3 regions of the Streptomyces inhibens genome follow, and region 1 is predicted to be linked to each of the others. Evidence: riboswitches for the same ligand, from Rfam matches in the RefSeq annotation. Region 1 holds a riboswitch; each other region holds the start of a gene.

Region 1 (3,248 bases):
CCCGTAGATCGGCATGTAGTAGATCGACTCCTCCCGGACGTTGGCACCCGGGTGCGGCGCGTGGATCATCTTGCCGCCGCCTATGTACATGCCTACGTGGCTGATGTCGTCATAGAAGAACACCAGGTCACCGGGCTTGAGATCGCTGGTCGCCACCCGCTGGCCGACCTTGACCTGGTCCCAGGTCGTGCGCGGCAGATCGACCCCGGCCGCCTTCCACGCCGCCTGCGTCAGCCCCGAGCAGTCGTAGGAGGTGGGGCCGGTCGCGCCCCAGACGTACGGCTTGCCGATCTGGGCGCGGGCGAAGGCGAGCGCCTTCTCGGCCTTGGTGGTGGACGAGTCGCCGGTCGAGCCGCCGTCCGTCGAGCCACCACCGGTCTGGCCGCCGGTGGAGCCGCCGCCGTCCTGCTGCTGCTGCTGACGCTCCCGCTCCTGCTGCCGGCGCGCCTCCTCCTCGGCCTTGCGCTTGGCCGCCGCCTCCTTCTGGCGCTCCAGCTCCGCCAGCCGCGCCTTCTCCTGGGCGGTCAGCCGGGACAGCAGCTGCCGGGCCTCGGCCAGCTTGTCCTGGACGGCACGCTTGGACTCCTTCAGGGAGGCCTGCGACGTCTGCAGCTGCTCCAGGCTGCGGGTCGCCTCGGCCCGCTGCCGGGTGGCCGCCGCCTGCTGCTCCTGGTAGTCGGTGACCGCCTGCTTTTGCCGACCGGTCAGCCGCTCCATCAGGTGGTTGCGGTCGACGAACTGCTGCGGGTCCTTGGCGAGCATCAGCTGCGCCGTCGGGTTCATGCCGCCGGTGCGGTACTGCGCCGAGGCGAACATGCCCAGCTCGCGCCGGGATTCGTTCATCTTCTCCGCGCGCTTGGCGGCGGCGTTCAGCAGGCCGTCCACGGTGTCGCGCTGATGATCGGCGTGCTCCTTGGCCGCGTTGTACTTCTGGGTGGCCACCTCGGCCTGGCGGTAGAGGCCGTCGACCTTCTGCTTGACCTCTTCGATGGTGGGCTTGGGCGCGCTGGGGGCCGCGTCGGCGGACTGCGAGAGCAGGGTGACCGAGGCGAGGGCGGCGGTGGTGAACCCGGCCGCCGCACGACGACTCCCGGGGGAGGTGAGGACGCTGGTGCGCGGCTTGCGATGGGACGCCAAGGCCGGCAACTCCTTCCGTGGACCGCCTACCGGGTTAGCTGTCGGGTTCGGGCGGGTGTCGCTGACGGAAGGCTTGCCCTACGGTCCGGACGTCTGCTGGCGCAGTCGTACGGATCGATTCACCCCATTGGTGCTGGTGGGTCCCCGGCTCCGGGTGCCTGGCGGCAGGGCCGGACTCGGCGCGGGCGGCCCGTGCGGACGCGGTCGTCCGCGGGGAGGCGGGCTGCCTGAGCGAGGACGTTAGCCAACTCGTGTGGCTCCTGTGAAGGCTGATGTTCGATATGCCCGAAACCTTTTCGTGACCTGAACGCGATGAGGGGCTCCTTGTGGCAGATGTCGGATTCGGGTAGGTGGGTGCGCGCCCCGGCCGACGCGCGGACGGCCCCCTGACCAGCCACAGCGCCGCGGCCCGCCCCGCACGAGGCCGACTATCGCCCACTCCGCAGCACGCTGTCGGTGCGGCGGCCTAGACTCGGTGGGCGATGAGCAGCCTCTTTGACGACAGCTTCCTGGCGGACCTCGGCCACAAGGGCGAGGAGGAGCACCCGCCACCTCCCGAGGACGAGCACGGCCCGGCCCCGGAGGAGATCCCCGCCGACCTCTTCGGCGGGAAGTTCGACGCGCCCGTGCCCAGGGAGGCGTACTACCGCGACGGCGCCGCCCGCCCGCCCGTCGACGCGGCGGCGCTGCTGGAGGGGCTCAACGACGAGCAGAAGGCCGCCGTGGTGCACACGGGCAGCCCGCTGCTGATCGTCGCCGGCGCCGGCTCCGGCAAGACCCGGGTGCTGACCCACCGCATCGCGCATCTGCTCGCCGAGCGCCATGTCCACCCCGGCCAGATCCTCGCGATCACCTTCACCAACAAGGCCGCCGGTGAGATGAAGGAGCGCGTCGAGGAGCTGGTCGGCCCGCGTGCCAACGCCATGTGGGTCTCCACCTTCCACAGCGCCTGCGTACGGATCCTGCGCCGCGAGTCCAAGAAGCTGGGCTTCACGTCCTCCTTCTCGATCTACGACGCCGCCGATTCGAAGCGCCTGATGGCCCTGGTCTGCCGCGACCTGGACCTGGACCCCAAGCGCTTCCCGCCCAAGTCCTTCAGCGCGAAGATCTCCAACCTCAAGAACGAGCTTATCGACGAGGAGACCTTCGCCGGGACGGCGGCCGACGGTTTCGAGAAGACTCTGGCCGAGGCGTATGCGATGTACCAGGCGCGGCTGCGCGAGGCCAACGCCCTGGACTTCGACGACATCATCATGACGACGGTCAATCTGCTCCAGGCCTTCCCGGATGTCGCCGAGCACTACCGCCGCCGCTTCCGCCACGTCCTCGTCGACGAGTACCAGGACACCAACCACGCCCAGTACACCCTCGTCCGCGAGCTGGTCGGCCCTGGTACGGCCGAGATGCCCGCCGCCGAGCTGTGCGTCGTCGGTGACGCCGACCAGTCGATCTACGCGTTCCGCGGCGCCACGATCCGCAACATCCTCCAGTTCGAGGAGGACTACCCGGACGCCACGACGATCCTGCTGGAGCAGAACTACCGCTCCAGCCAGACCATCCTGTCCGCCGCCAACGCCGTCATCGAGCGCAACGAGAACCGCCGCCCCAAGAACCTCTGGACGGACGCCGGCGCCGGCCCCAAGATCACCGGCTATGTCGCCGACACCGAGCACGACGAGGCGCAGTTCGTCGCCGACGAGATCGACCGGCTGACGGACGCCGGCGACTCCAAGGCCGGCGATGTCGCCGTCTTCTACCGCACCAACGCCCAGTCCCGTGTCTTCGAAGAGATCTTCATCCGGGTCGGGCTGCCCTACAAGGTCGTCGGCGGTGTGCGCTTCTACGAGCGCAAGGAGGTCCGCGACGTCCTGGCGTATCTGCGGGTGCTCGCCAACCCCGAGGACACCGTCCCGCTGCGCCGGATCCTCAACGTCCCCAAGCGCGGGATCGGCGAGCGCGCCGAGGCGATGATCGACGCCCTCTCCTCCCGCGAGAAGATCACCTTCCCGCAGGCGCTGCGCCGGGTCGACGAGGCGTACGGCATGGCCGCCCGCTCGACCAACGCCGTCAAGCGCTTCAACGTCCTCATGGAGGAGCTGCGCACGATCGTC
Region 2 (3,248 bases), 1.9 Mb from region 1:
CGGTCTCACCGGAGCGGTGCGACATCATGCACTTGAAGCCGTTGCGCTGGGCCAGCTCGACGGCGTCCAGGGTCTCGGTCAGCGAGCCGATCTGGTTGACCTTCACCAGCAGCGCGTTGGCGGAGCCCTCCTCGATGCCGCGGGCGAGGCGCTCGGGGTTGGTGACGAACAGGTCGTCGCCGACGAGCTGCACCTTGGCGCCGAGCTTGTCGGTGATGACCTTCCAGCCGGCCCAGTCGTCCTCGAACAGCGGGTCCTCGATGGAGACCAGCGGGTAGGCCGCCACCAGCTCCTCGTAGTACTCGGTCATCTCGGCGGCCGAGCGGTCCTTGCCCTCGAACTGGTACTTGCCGTCCTTGTAGAACTCGGAGGCGGCGACGTCCAGCGCGAGCGCGATGTCCTGGCCGGGGGCGTAACCGGCTTCCTTGATGGCCTCGAGGATGAGGTCGAGGGCCTCGCGGTTGGAGCCCAGGTTCGGGGCGAAGCCGCCCTCGTCGCCGAGGCCGGTGGCCAGGCCCTTGGCCTTCAGGACCTTCTTGAGGGTGTGGTAGACCTCGGCGCCCCAGCGCAGCGCCTCGGAGAAGGACTCCGCGCCGATCGGGGCGATCATGAACTCCTGGATGTCCACATTGGAGTCGGCGTGCGAGCCGCCGTTCAGGATGTTCATCATCGGGACGGGCAGGACATGCGCGTTCGGGCCACCGAGGTAGCGGAACAGCGGGAGGTCACTGGCCTCGGAGGCGGCGTGCGCGACGGCCAGGGAGACGCCGAGGATGGCGTTGGCGCCGAGCGAGCCCTTGTTGTCGGTGGCGTCCAGGTCGAACATCGCCTGGTCGATCAGCCGCTGCTCGGTCGCGTCGTAGCCGACGAGCTCCGGGCCGATCTGCTCGATGACGGCCAGGACGGCCTTCTCCACACCCTTGCCCAGGTAGCGGTTCGGGTCGCCGTCGCGAAGCTCGATGGCCTCGAAGGCACCGGTCGAGGCGCCGGACGGCACGGCGGCACGGCCCGTGCTGCCGTCGTCGAGGCCGACCTCGACCTCGACCGTGGGATTACCTCGCGAGTCGAGAATTTCGCGGGCTACGACGACGTCGATGGACGGCACGTTGTCTCCTTCATGGGTGTCTGGAGTTCTGCAGCACGAGCCTAACGGGCTTGGGTGCGTCCGCTTGCCCTTGGCCCGCTCCGTGGGACGGAATGGCCCGAAAAGCTTCCCAAATGCCCAGTTCACGGGATGTTTGGGCGCATTGTTCGCCAAACGGGGAAAGTCGCGCGTGAGGGCTGGTCAGGGACGTGCGGCCGGATCGGGTACGGCGCGGGGTTCGGGCCGGTGTGCGGCCCGGGTGCGAGAAACCCCGCCGCGGCGCGCTGGGGGGAACGGCGCGCCGGGCGGGGTGGTCTCACGGAGGAAGAACGGGGCCCGCCGCCCGGGCCCGCGGAATCCCGGTGAGGGGACGGATCAGATGCTGAGCTTCTGGCCCGGGAGGATCAGGTTCGGGTTGCCGCCGATGACGGACTTGTTGGCCGCGTAGACCGACTTCCAGTTGGTGCCGTGGGCCTTGGCTATCTTGGCGAGGGTGTCGCCCGCCTTGACGGTGTAGTTGCCGTGGCCGTTCGACTTCTTCGGGGCCGGCTGCGCCTTCTCCTGCGCGGCGGCCGGGGTCTTCTTCACGGCGGCGGTGTTCTCCTGCGGCGCGGACTTGGTCTGCGCGGAGGAGCCGGAGGGGTTGACGTCGGCGGCGGGGCCACCGGAGGTCAGGCCGCCGGCGGCGGCGCAGGACCAGGCGCCCGGGCCCTGGATGGCGAGGAGCTTCTCGGCGGCGGCGATCTGCTGGTCCTTGGTGGCCAGGTCGGCGCGCGGCGCGTACTGGGTGCCACCGGCGGCGGCCCAGCTGGAGTTGGAGAACTGCAGGCCACCGTAGTAGCCGTTACCGGTGTTGATCGACCAGTTGCCGCCGGACTCGCACTGAGCGACCTTGTCCCAGGTGGCGACGGAGGCGGCGGAGGCGGAGGTGGCACCCATCAGCGGGACGGCGACGGCGGCACCGGCGACACCGGCGAGGGTGGCGACGCGGACGGCCTTGGAGGGACGACGGTGCTTGCCCTTGTTGATCAGCATGGTTCGTTCGTTTCCTCACCGACGCCTACGAGGTGAGCTGTCGGGTTCGGGCTGTGAGTGCCCGGCCGGGTGCACATGGCGCACCCGGCTTCACCCCAAGCCGGCTGACCCGCTTTCGCGGGCGGGGCCGGCACTTACCTTGGTTCCCCCGCTCCTGCCTTCGGCGCTTGCGCGTCAACTGCCTTCGATCACCGGCAGGATTCGGCGTGTGATCGACGGGCCCGCTTTGGCGAGCGGTCCCGACCGTAAGCAGCAACCCCCTTGATGTTCAAACCCCACCATCTGAACCAAGTTGACCGTTTTTGATCACGGGTTGGTCACATATCCGCAGGTGAAGCCCGTTATGACGGCAATGAGCAGACTGGGGCGTGACGGGCAACGAGAGCCTTGTCTCACTTTCACGAAATGGGACGAAGGCGGCGAACTAGCCTTCCTTGTGCCCGAGATCGAGCAGCTGACCCGGCTGGATCAGGTCCGCGTCGGAGCCGACGACGCCCTCGTTGCGCTCGTACAGCGCGGGCCATCCGCCGGGCAGCCGATGGGCCTGGGCGATGGCTGACAGGCTGTCACCCGGGCGCACGGTGTAGTCGCCGTCGGCCGCCGGGCCCGTACGGTGCGCGTCATCGCCGCGCGAGGCGTGCCGGCCGCCGGACGTCCGGTCGCCGTCGCCCTCGTCGCCCGCATCGCCGCGGTGCTTGCCCTTCGCGGGCACTTCACCCGGTATGCCGGCATTGTCGGTACGTCCGCCGCCGTCGGCCGGGTCGGCGGAGTGCGAGGCTTCGCCGTCCTCCTCGCCGGGCTTCGTGGAGCCGGACGGCTCCGGGGTGCGGTCCGTGCCCTGGGTCGCGTCGCCGGAGCCGGCCGAATCCGAGTCGTCGGGCGCGGACGGCGAGGGCGTCGTGCCGGACGGCTCGTCGGTCCGCCCGTCGGCCCGTCCGTCGGCCTGTCCGTCGGCCTGTCCGTCGGCCTGCCCGTCCTTCTTCCCGCCGGTCCGCCCGTCGTGCGGCCCGGAGGAGTCCGAGCCGTCGGGCTCGTCGGACGCATCGGACCGGTCCCAGGGGTCCGAGGAGCCTTCGGCGTCCGACGGGTCGGGCTGCGGGGTGGCGGTGCTGCCCGGGTTGACCTCCGG
Region 3 (3,248 bases), 1.2 Mb from region 1:
TAGCGGGCCGCCAGGATCTCCTCGATCAGCCTGCTCCCCGGCGCCAGCGCACCGGACACAATGTCCTCGCGAATCGCCGTGCACACCGCATGCGCGGAAATATGGCCTCGCATCGTCCGTGCCTCCGCCGTAATCTCCTGGAAACGCCGCCGGTCGGCGACTTTTCCGTGACTCTATTCGACCGGGACGGCTTTTCCGGCGGACTCCTGTTATTCATGGTTATTTTTTGGCCAGTCGCAGGCCGTCATCGATGTATCCGGCGTGCATGGACCGCTCGCCGGATATACCGAAGCCCCGGCTGGGGGACCGGGGCTTCGGAAGACGGTGCGAGGCGGGGTGCCGGACAAGGCCGACACCGACGAGGCGGCGCCTCGGACACCGACGAGGCGGCGCCTCGGACACCGACGAGGCGGCGCCTCGGACAGTGACGAGGCGGTGCCTCAGGCGTCGGCGAGGCGGCGCCTCAGACGTTGACGCCGTGGGAGCGCAGATACGCGATCGGGTCGATGTCCGAGCCGTAGTCGGGGCCGGTGCGGGCCTCGAAGTGCAGGTGCGGGCCGGTGACGTTGCCGGTGGCGCCGGAGAGGCCGATCTGCTCGCCCGGGGCGACGGTCTGGCCGACCGAGACGCCGAGCGACGACAGGTGGCCGTACTGGGTGTACGTACCGTCGTGCATCTTGATCACGATGTTGTTGCCGTACGCGCCGCCCCAGCCGGCCTCGACGACAGTGCCCGCGCCCACGGCGTGGACGGAGGTGCCGGAGGCCGCGTGGAAGTCGATGCCGGTGTGGCTGCCCGAGGACCACAGGCCGCTGGAGGCCTTGTACGCGGTGGAGACGTAGGAGTCGGCGATGGGGACGACGAAGGCGTTGAGGCGCTTGCGCTCCGCGTCGCGGGCGGCGCGGACCTTGGCCTCGTGGGCGGCCTTGGCCTTCTTCCGGGCCTCCTCGGCGCGCCGCTCGGCCTCCTTCTTGGCGACGGCCTCGGCCTTCGCCTTGGCGGCGGCGACCTCGGCGGCGGCCTGCTGCGCGTCGGCCTGGGCCTCGATGCTGTTGGCGAGCTCGTCACCCAGCACGACGGCCTGCTGCAGACCGGTGTCGTGGGTGCGCGCCTCGTCCGTGGCGGCCAGCGCCGGCGAGGCCACGGAGGCGACAACGCCGCCGGCCGCGAGGGTGGCTATGCCGGCGATCTTGCGGGTCGTCCGAGCGGTGCGGCTCGCACGACGGTGCTTCCCGGTGGCACGGGTGAACGCCATGTGCTGGCTTGTCCTTTCCTTCCTTCTCGCCTACCGGGTTAGCTGACGGGTTCGGAGCAGGAAGGTCTCCTACGGGCTCCTCCGAAGAGGAGTCCGATTCACCCCAGGGGACATGTGGGTCCCCGGCTCCCCTGGCTCGCGCCGTACGGGGACTCGGCGATGACTGTTCGGTGCCACTGTTGTGGCGGACTTGTGACGAACAGCCGGACCGACGCTAATCGGGGCAACTTTCAATCGGCAAACAGAACCGCTTTTTTGTGCGGGATGCCACAAGAATCCGGCAACCAGCCGTGATAAACCGGACATACAGCGGCTCCCGCGGTGAACGAGCACCACGGGAGCCGCTTTGTCGATATGTGACCATCCGTCACATGACGGGCTAGCCGCTGACGACCGTCACCTCACCGATGCCCAGCGCCTTGACGGGCTCGGCGATCTGCGCCGCGTCACCCACCAGGACCGTGACCAGTCGGTCCACCGGGAAGGCGTTGACCGCCGCCGCGGTCGCCTCGACCGTGCCGGTCTCCGCGAGACGGACGTACAACTGCGCCTGGAAGTCGTCCGGGAGCTGCTGCTCCACCTGGTCGGCGAGAGTGCCCGCGACGGCCGCCGCGGTCTCGTACTTGAGCGGCGCGACCCCGACGAGGTTCTGCACGGCGACATCCCGCTCCTCGTCCGTCAGCCCCCCTGCCGCGAGGGTCCGCAGCACCTGCCACAGGTCCTCCAGCGCCGGGACGGTGGAGGCGGTGTCCACCGAGCCACTGATGGCGAGCAGCGAGGCGCCGGTGGCTCCCTCGGGAGACGTGGGGGCGGTGGAGCGCAGCACCTGGCCGAAGGCGCGCACCCCGTAGGTGTAGCCCTTCTCCTCACGCAGCACGCGGTCCAGCCGCGAGGTGAGGGTGCCGCCCAGGCAGTACGTGCCGAGGACCTGCGCGGGCCACACCCGGTCGTGCCGGTCTGCACCGATACGGCCGATGAGCAGCTGCGTCTGGACGGCACCGGGGCGGTCCACGATCACCACACGGCCGGTGTCGTCGGCGATGATCGGCGAGGCCTTCAGCGGCTCGGCGGTGGAGCCGCTCCAGGCGCCGAGGGTGTCGGCGAGCGCCGCGCCCAGGTCGATGCCGGTGAAGTCACCGACGATGACGGCGGTGGCCGTGGCGGGCCGTACATGGGCGTCGTAGAAGGCGCGGACGGCCGCGGCGTCGACGCGGGCGACGGTCTCCTCGGTGCCCTGACGGGGCCGCGACATGCGAGAGGTGGCCGGAAACAGTTCCTTGGACAGCGCCATCGCGGCACGCCGGGCCGGGTTGGCGAGCTCGTGCGGGATCTCGTCGAGGCGGTTGCGCACCAGCCGCTCGACCTCGCTGTCCGGGAACGCGGGGGCGCGCAGCGCGTCGGCGAGCAGGCCGAGCGCGCGGTGCAGCCGGGAGGCCGGCACCTCGAGGGAGACCCGTACGCCGGGGTGGTCGGCGTGTGCGTCCAGGGTGGCGCCGCAGCGTTCCAGCTCGGCGGCGAACTCCTCCGCGTCGTGCTTGTCGGTGCCCTCGGACAGGGCGCGCGCCATGATCGTGGCGACGCCGTCCAGGGCCTCGGGCTCGGCGTCCAGAGGGGCGACGAGATTGATCTCGACGGCGACGACCTGCTGGCCGGGGCGGTGGCTGGTCAGCAGGGTGAGCCCGTTGGGCAGTTGGCTGCGCTCGGGGGCCGGGAAGGCCCACGGCTTGGGCGCGCCGCCCTGGGGCTGCGGGTGGAAGTCCATGGTGCTCGCGGGGGAACCCGCGTGGGTGGTGGCGTCGCTCACTGGTCCGCCTCCCCTTCCTCGGTGTCGGCGGCGTCGGTCGGCTCGGTGGGCTCGTAGACGAGCACCGCGCGGTTGTCGGGGCGCAGCCGGGCCTTGGCGACCGCCTGCACCTCCTCGGGGGTGACGTCCAGGACCCGCTGGACGGCGGTCAGCGCGAGCTGCGGGTCGCCGAACAGGACGGCGAAGCGG

What was found. A riboswitch is a leader RNA that binds a small molecule or an ion and turns the genes downstream of it on or off. The one in region 1 is predicted to bind cyclic di-AMP.
Region 2: another riboswitch for cyclic di-AMP. It lies ahead of KI385_RS18785 (transglycosylase family protein); the one in region 1 lies ahead of KI385_RS27645 (C40 family peptidase).
Region 3: another riboswitch for cyclic di-AMP. It lies ahead of KI385_RS32835 (M23 family metallopeptidase); the one in region 1 lies ahead of KI385_RS27645 (C40 family peptidase).

Annotation. Positions count from the first base shown of each region.
Region 1 is NZ_CP084681.1:6,059,698-6,062,945, forward strand. It holds gene KI385_RS27645 (C40 family peptidase) at 1-1,137, opposite strand, end outside; cyclic di-AMP (ydaO/yuaA leader) riboswitch at 1,145-1,314, opposite strand; gene pcrA (DNA helicase PcrA) at 1,620-3,248, shown strand, end outside.
Region 2 is NZ_CP084681.1:4,129,121-4,132,368, forward strand. It holds gene eno (phosphopyruvate hydratase) at 1-1,105, opposite strand, end outside; gene KI385_RS18785 (transglycosylase family protein) at 1,460-2,119, opposite strand; cyclic di-AMP (ydaO/yuaA leader) riboswitch at 2,127-2,295, opposite strand; gene KI385_RS18790 (transglycosylase family protein) at 2,544-3,248, opposite strand, start outside.
Region 3 is NZ_CP084681.1:7,267,401-7,270,648, reverse strand. It holds gene KI385_RS32840 (GntR family transcriptional regulator) at 1-113, opposite strand, end outside; gene KI385_RS32835 (M23 family metallopeptidase) at 464-1,255, opposite strand; cyclic di-AMP (ydaO/yuaA leader) riboswitch at 1,268-1,424, opposite strand; gene KI385_RS32830 (M16 family metallopeptidase) at 1,635-3,017, opposite strand; gene KI385_RS32825 (M16 family metallopeptidase) at 3,056-3,248, opposite strand, start outside.